Linked DNA regions of Sphaerisporangium rubeum. The protein of the gene in region 1 interacts with the protein of each later gene in a pairwise test. Links are inferred from orthologs where the notes say so. Each region holds a gene or a part of one and is shown on either strand. Other genes may lie near its edges.

Region 1 (3,443 bases):
ACGAACGCCTCCGCCGCCGTCATCGTCGGCGACATCATCTGGGCCCCGCCATCACCGGCGCCTTCCTCCTGACCACCCGAGGCGGCGACCACACCCTGCACCATGGAAACCACACGACACGGCTACACAACCCTGGCCCCCACCTCGCCGAGCCGGAAAACCCGCACCGCACCGCACCGCACGGCACCGCACCGCACCGCACCGCACGGCACCGCACGGCACGGCACCGCACCGCACGGCACGGCACGGCACCGCACCGCACGGCACGGCACGGCACCGCACCGCACGGCACGGCACCGCACCGCACCGCGCGGCACGGTCAGGCGAACCCGATCACGGCCCTCACCCAGGACGGGCTCATCGGTGGGAGCCGTTGTACGGTCACACGGTCTCGACAGTGGCCTCCTGTGGAGTCTCCGCCGCCTCGGCCTCCGCCGGGGCCGGCTCGTCGGCGGAGTCCTCGGGCTCGACGTCCCCGACGGGGGTCACGGCTTCGGGGCCGTCCCGCAGGAGGGTGTGGAACTCCTCCTCGTCCAGGATGGGGACGCCGAGTTTCTCGGCCTTGTCGTACTTGGAGCCGGCGTTCTCGCCGGCGATGAGGAAGCTGGTCTTCTTCGAGACCGAGCCGGTGACCTTGCCGCCGCGGACGGCGAGGGCCTCGCTCGCCTCGTCGCGGGTGAAGTCGGTCAGTGTGCCGGTGACGACGAAGGTGAGGCCGGCGAGGAACTGGGGGCCGGCGGCGGCCGGCGGGTCGTCGGCCATGCGGACACCGGCCTGGCGCCAGCGCTCGACGATCTCGCGGTGCCAGTCCTCGGCGTACCACTCGCGGATGCTCGCGGCGATGGTGGGGCCGACGCCTTCCACGGCGGCGAGTTCCTCCTCGGACGCGCCGAAGACGCGATCCAGGGAGAGGAACGACATGGCGAGAGCCTGCGCGGCGGTCGGGCCGACGTGGCGGATGGACAGGGCCACAAGGACACGCCACAACGGCTGCTGTTTGGCCTTCTCCAGCTGCGCCAGCATGTGCTGAGCGTTCTTGCTCGGCTCGCCGTTCATGTTGGCGAAGAACGTGACGATCTTGCGCTCGCCGGTCTCGGGGTCGGTCTTCGGCAGGCCGGTGTCCTGGTCGCGGACCACCGAGCGGATCGGCAGCAGACGCTCGATCGTGAGGTCGAACAGGTCGGCCTCGGTCCGCACCGGTGGCTCCTCCGGCGGCTCAGGCGCGGTCAGCGCGGTCGCGGCGACGTAGCCGAGGCCTTCGATGTCGAACGCGCCGCGGCCCGCCGCGAAGAAGATGCGCTCCCGGATCTGCGCGGGACACGAGCGCGCGTTGGGGCAGCGGATGTCGACGTCGGCTTCCTTCATGTGCCGCAGCTCGGTGCCGCATTCGGGACAGTGGGTCGGCATGACGAACTCGCGCTCGGTGCCGTCGCGCAGCGGCACCACCGGGCCGACGATCTCGGGGATCACGTCGCCGGCCTTGCGCAGCACCACGGTGTCGCCGATCAGCACACCCTTGCGCGCCACCTCAGAGGCGTTGTGCAGCGTGGCCCGCTCCACGGTGGACTGCGCGACGATCACCGGCTTCATCACGCCGTACGGGGTGACCCTGCCGGTGCGGCCGACACCGACCTGGATGTCCAGGAGCTTGGTGTTGACCTCCTCCGGCGGGTACTTGAACGCGATGGCCCAGCGGGGGGCCCGTGAGGTGGAGCCGAGCTGCCGCTGCAGCTCGATGCGGTCGGTCTTGACCACCACACCGTCGATCTCGTACTCGGTGTCGTGACGGTGCTGCCGGTAGTGCTCGACGAACTCGGTGATCTCGGTGAGGCCGGGCACGACCCGGTACAGATCGCTGACCGGCAACCCGAAGTCGCGCAGCTTCTCGTACACACCCGACTGGGTCGTCGGGAACGGCGGCCCGCCATCCCACACGCCGACACCGTGCACGATCATGCGCAACGCTCGCTGCGCGGTGATACGCGGGTCCTTCTGCCGCAGCGAACCCGCCGCCGAGTTGCGCGGGTTGGCGAACGGCGGCTTGCCGGACGCGACGAGCTGCTCGTTGAGCCGCTCGAAGCCGTCGACCGTGAGATAGACCTCGCCACGGACCTCCAGCAGTTCAGGCACGTCCCCTTTGAGCCGGTGCGGGATGTTGGCCACCGTGCGGACGTTCGGCGTGACGTCGTCACCGACCCGGCCGTCCCCGCGGGTCGCGCCGCGGACCAGGCGTCCCTTCTCGTACACCAAGGCGATGGCCAGCCCGTCGATCTTCAGCTCGCACAGGAACGGCGCCGGGTCCCGCTCGAGCAGCCGCTCGGCCCTGGCCAGCCACCCCGCGAGGTCGGCGTCGTTGAAGGCGTTGTCGAGGCTCTCCAGGCGCCTGAGGTGGGAGACCGGCGCGAACTCGGTGGAGATCGGCGCGCCGACCTTCTGCGTGGGGGAATCAGGCGTCGCCAGGCTGGGATGCGCCGCCTCAAGCTCACGCAGTTCACGCATCCACACGTCGTACTCGCCGTCACTGACGGTCGGCGCGTCGAGCACGTAATACCGCCAGTTCGCCTCATCAGCCAACTCGGCCAACTCGGCGTGCCGCTCCAACGCCTCCACCGGAACACCCTCGACCTCATCAGATCGAGCCCCACCACCACCACGCTCCGACCCGTCCACAACCGACGAGTCCACCGCGGCAGACGGCTCGACACCTTCCCCGGACACCTCCACCGCCGGCACGGACGACGACTCCACCGACCCGGCCGCACGCTCCGACGAGTCCGCCGCGTCCTCCACCAAGCCGGACGGCTCGGCGTCGCGCTCCGGCACGTCCGCCGCGTCCTTGGCCGGTCCGGCGGGTGCGGTGTCACGCTCCGGCGCCTCGACCGGAACGTTCTCCACCTCGTCAGCCATGCCGTCTCCCCTCATCGTTCGTCCCCCGCAGAAAAGCTACGGCCGCCGACATGCTCCCGCACCCCCGCTTGGCCGCTCTACCTGGGGAATCGTTACTTCCACCATGCCATTCGGCACCGACATTTCTCCACGAACCTCGCCATCACCACCATCGCCCCACAAGTCCCATCAATACACCCCTATCAGGAGTCAGTCCTCACGATCCTCCGGGTCCTCGCGCAGCACACGCGCGGCCTCACGGCAGCGGGCCAGAGCGGCGCGCGCGTACGCCGGGGAGGCGCCGGCCAGGCCGCAGGACGGCGTGAGGACCGCCTGTGCCGCCAGTGCGCCGGGGTCGAAGCCGAGACGGCGCCACAACTCGATGACGGGCTTGGCGACGACCCCCTTGTCGGGAAGCCGCGTGCCGCCTCTGCCGGGGACGACGCCGAAGAACAAGGCGGTGCCGGCCTCGACGGCCTCGCCGATGTGGTCCTCGTCGCGGCGCCGCAGCAGGGAGAGATCGAGAGAAAGACCACCGGCCCCGGCCCCACGCAGCA
Region 2 (3,405 bases), 4.2 Mb from region 1 along the record:
GGGGTGGTCCGCAGGAGAATCGAAGAATGGTTCCCGCAGTCTCAGGCCGTGGGGATCGGTGGGCGGATCCTGCATCGGCAGGTCCTCCCCCGGGATTTCCAGGCCACGTCCTGGCCCATACGAGTTCACCACAGCGGAAAGCGTAAACTAAAGGTACATACGGGGCACAACGGATCTATCACCTTCGGATCGCTATGTGTGCTCATTCCGATCACTGGCGTCGGTGGTACTCCGAACGCCACGAACGCGCTTTGCGCGCTGCGCTACCCTTGAGCTATGCGTGGCGGGACCCTGCTTCTTGGCCGGCCGCGTCGAGCGCGCTGAGACGCGGGTCGACGCGGCTGCCCCTCGTGCTGAACGGGGGGTTTATTTATTGCCTCGGACCGATCAAGCCATCCGCGCCCCAGATGAACCGAAGGACGAGACCGTGAGCGACGAGCAGTACGATCCGCAGACGCTGCAGCCCAAGTGGCAGCGCCGCTGGGAGGAACTGGACCCCTACCGGGCCGGCGGGGAGGACGACGAGCGTCCCCGCAAGTACCTGCTCGACATGTTCCCCTACCCGTCCGGCGACCTGCACATGGGGCACGGCGAGGTCTTCGCGATCGCCGACGTCGTCGCGCGCTACTGGTTCCACAAGGGGTACAACGTCCTGCACCCCATCGGCTGGGACTCCTTCGGCCTGCCGGCCGAGAACGCCGCGATCCGCCGCAACGCGCACCCCGCCGAGTGGACGTACGCCAACATCGAGACCCAGGCCACGTCCTTCAAGCGGTACGGCATCTCCTTCGACTGGTCGCGCCGCCTGCACACCAGCGACCCCGGGTACTACCGCTGGAACCAGTGGCTGTTCAACCGCTTCTTCGAGCGGGGTCTGGCCTACCGCAAGGGCGGCCTGGTCAACTGGTGCCCGCAGGACCAGACGGTGCTGGCCAACGAGCAGGTCGTCGCCGGTCACTGCGAGCGGTGCGGCGCCGAGGTCGTGCGCCGTGAGCTGACCCAGTGGTACTTCAAGATCACCGACTACGCCGACCGCCTGCTGGACGACATGGCGCAGCTGGAAGGCGGCTGGCCCGAGCGCGTGCTGACCATGCAGCGCAACTGGATCGGCCGGTCCGAAGGCGCCGACGTCGCGTTCGAGATCGAGGGCCGCGCCGAGCCGGTCACCGTGTACACGACCCGGCCCGACACGCTGTACGGCGCGACGTTCTTCGTGGTGGCCGCGGACGCGCAGCTGGCCGAGGAGATCGTCGCACCGGAGCAGCGTCCCGCGCTGGAGGCCTACCGCGCCGAGGTCGCCAAGCTGAGCGACATCGAGCGGCTGGCCACCGACAAGGAGAAGACCGGCGTCTTCCTCGGACGGCACGCGGTCAACCCGGTGAACGGCGAGCGGATCCCGGTGTGGGCCGCCGACTACGTGCTGGCCGACTACGGCCATGGCGCGATCATGGCGGTGCCGGCCCACGACCAGCGCGACCTGGACTTCGCGCTGAAGTTCGGCCTGCCGGTCCGGGTCGTCGTCGAGACCGGCCTGCCCGACCCCGCCGAGACCGGCGCCGCTACGCCGGGGGAGGGCCGCCTGGTCAACTCCGGGCCGCTGGACGGGCTGACCAAGGCCGAGGCCATCGCGCGCATCGTCGAGATCCTCGGCGAGCGCGGCACCGGGGCCGCCGCGGTCAACTACCGCCTGCGCGACTGGCTGCTGTCCCGCCAGCGCTACTGGGGCACGCCGATCCCGATCATCCACTGCCCCGACTGCGGCGAGGTGCCGGTCCCCGACGACCAGCTGCCGGTCACGCTGCCCGACCTGCGCGGCGAGGCGCTGGCGCCGAAGGGTGTGTCGCCGCTGGCGAGCGCCACCGACTGGGTGAACGTCGCGTGTCCCAAGTGTGAGGGCCCGGCGCTGCGCGACACCGACACGATGGACACCTTCGTCGACTCCTCGTGGTACTTCCTGCGGTACTGCTCGCCGCAGCTGGAGACCGCGCCGTTCGACGTCGAGCAGGTGCGCCGCTGGGGGCCGGTCGACCAGTACGTCGGCGGCGTCGAGCACGCGGTGCTGCACCTGCTGTACTCGCGGTTCTTCACCAAGGTCCTGCACGACATGGGCATGGTGGACTTCACCGAGCCGTTCCTGCGCCTGCTCAACCAGGGGCAGGTCGTCAACCAGGGCAAGGCCATGTCCAAGTCGCTGGGCAACGGCGTCGACCTCGGCGAGCAGATCGACAACTTCGGGGTGGACGCCGTACGGCTGACCATGGTGTTCGCCGGGCCGCCTGAGGACGACATCGACTGGGCCGACGTGTCACCGGCGGCGTCGCAGAAGTTCCTGAGCCGGGCCTTCCGTGTGATGGCCGAGGCCGGGGCCGCGTCCGCGCCGGGGGCCGGCTTCTCCGGCGGCGACATCGAGCTGCGCAAGGTCGTGCACCGCACCGTCGACGAGGTGACCCGCCTGGTCGAGTCGCACAAGTTCAACGTGGCGGTCGCGCGCACCATGGAGCTGACCACCGCCGCGCGCCGCGCCATCGACAGCGGCCCTGGCGCCGCCGACCCGGCGGTCCGCGAGGCGGCCGAGACCCTGGCGGTGCTGCTGTCCCTGGTCGCGCCGTACTGCGCCGAGGAGGGCTGGGAGCGTCTGGGCCACGGCCCCACGGTCGCGACGGCCCCCTGGCCGGTCGCCGACCCCGCTCTGCTGGTGCAGGAGTCGGTCACGTGCGTCGTGCAGGTCGCCGGCAAGGTGCGTGACCGCCTGGAGGTGCCACCCGGCGTCTCGGACGCCGAGCTGCAGGAGCTGGCCCTGGCGTCGGACAAGGTGCGGGCCTACCTCGACGGCAGCCCGCGCAAGGTGATCGTGCGCGCACCCAAGCTGGTCAACATCGTCCCCTGAGGCCGGCATCACGGCCGGCACCATGGTCGGCATCACGTCCGGCATCACAGTTGGCACCATGGTCGGCACTGAGGCCGGTCGCCACTGCGGCCGGCACAGGGCCAGGGAGACACCGAAAAGCCGGGTCAGCCACTGCTGACCCGGCTGGTGGTGGTCCGACCCGGCGGGGGGCGGCCTGGCGGGGTGGGCTCAGAGCTTGCGCAGGACGGCGGTGACCTTGCCGAGGATCGTGGCCTCGTCGCCGGGGATGGGGTCGTACACGGCGTTCTGCGGGACCAGCCAGACGTGGCCGTCCTTGCGCTTGAAGGTCTTCACGGTGGCCTCGCCGTCGATCATCGCGGCGACGATGTCGCCGTTGTCGGCGACCGGCTGCTGGCGCACCACGACCCAGTCGCCGTCCGCGATGGCGGCGTCGATCATGGAGTCGCCGGCGACCTGGAGCAGGAACAGCGTGCCCTCGCCGACGAGCTGCTTCGGCAGCGCGAAGACGTCCTCGACGCGCTCCTCGGCCAGGATGG

What was found.
Region 2: the proteins of ligA (region 1) and leuS interact in binary tests that used the Escherichia coli proteins (3 or more experiments, as listed by UniProt). The link is inferred for Sphaerisporangium rubeum from one-to-one orthologs.

What each region holds. Positions count from the first base shown.
Region 1 is NZ_JACHIU010000001.1:6,394,065-6,397,507, forward strand. What follows is about bases 145-3,276. They hold ligA (NAD-dependent DNA ligase LigA), read right to left. Parts: upstream 2,908-3,276; coding sequence 382-2,907; downstream 145-381. Other genes in these bases: BJ992_RS26950 (methionine synthase), read right to left, coding at 3,097-3,276. Outside these bases: BJ992_RS26940 (encapsulin), read left to right, coding at 1-72; more of BJ992_RS26950, read right to left, coding at 3,277-3,443. UniProt on the Escherichia coli protein: DNA ligase that catalyzes the formation of phosphodiester linkages between 5'-phosphoryl and 3'-hydroxyl groups in double-stranded DNA using NAD as a coenzyme and as the energy source for the reaction.
Region 2 is NZ_JACHIU010000001.1:2,235,976-2,239,380, forward strand. The notes cover bases 47-3,140. They hold leuS (leucine--tRNA ligase), read left to right. Parts: upstream 47-394; coding sequence 395-2,887; downstream 2,888-3,140. Other genes in these bases: lexA (transcriptional repressor LexA), read right to left, coding at 3,077-3,140. Also shown: more of lexA, read right to left, coding at 3,141-3,405.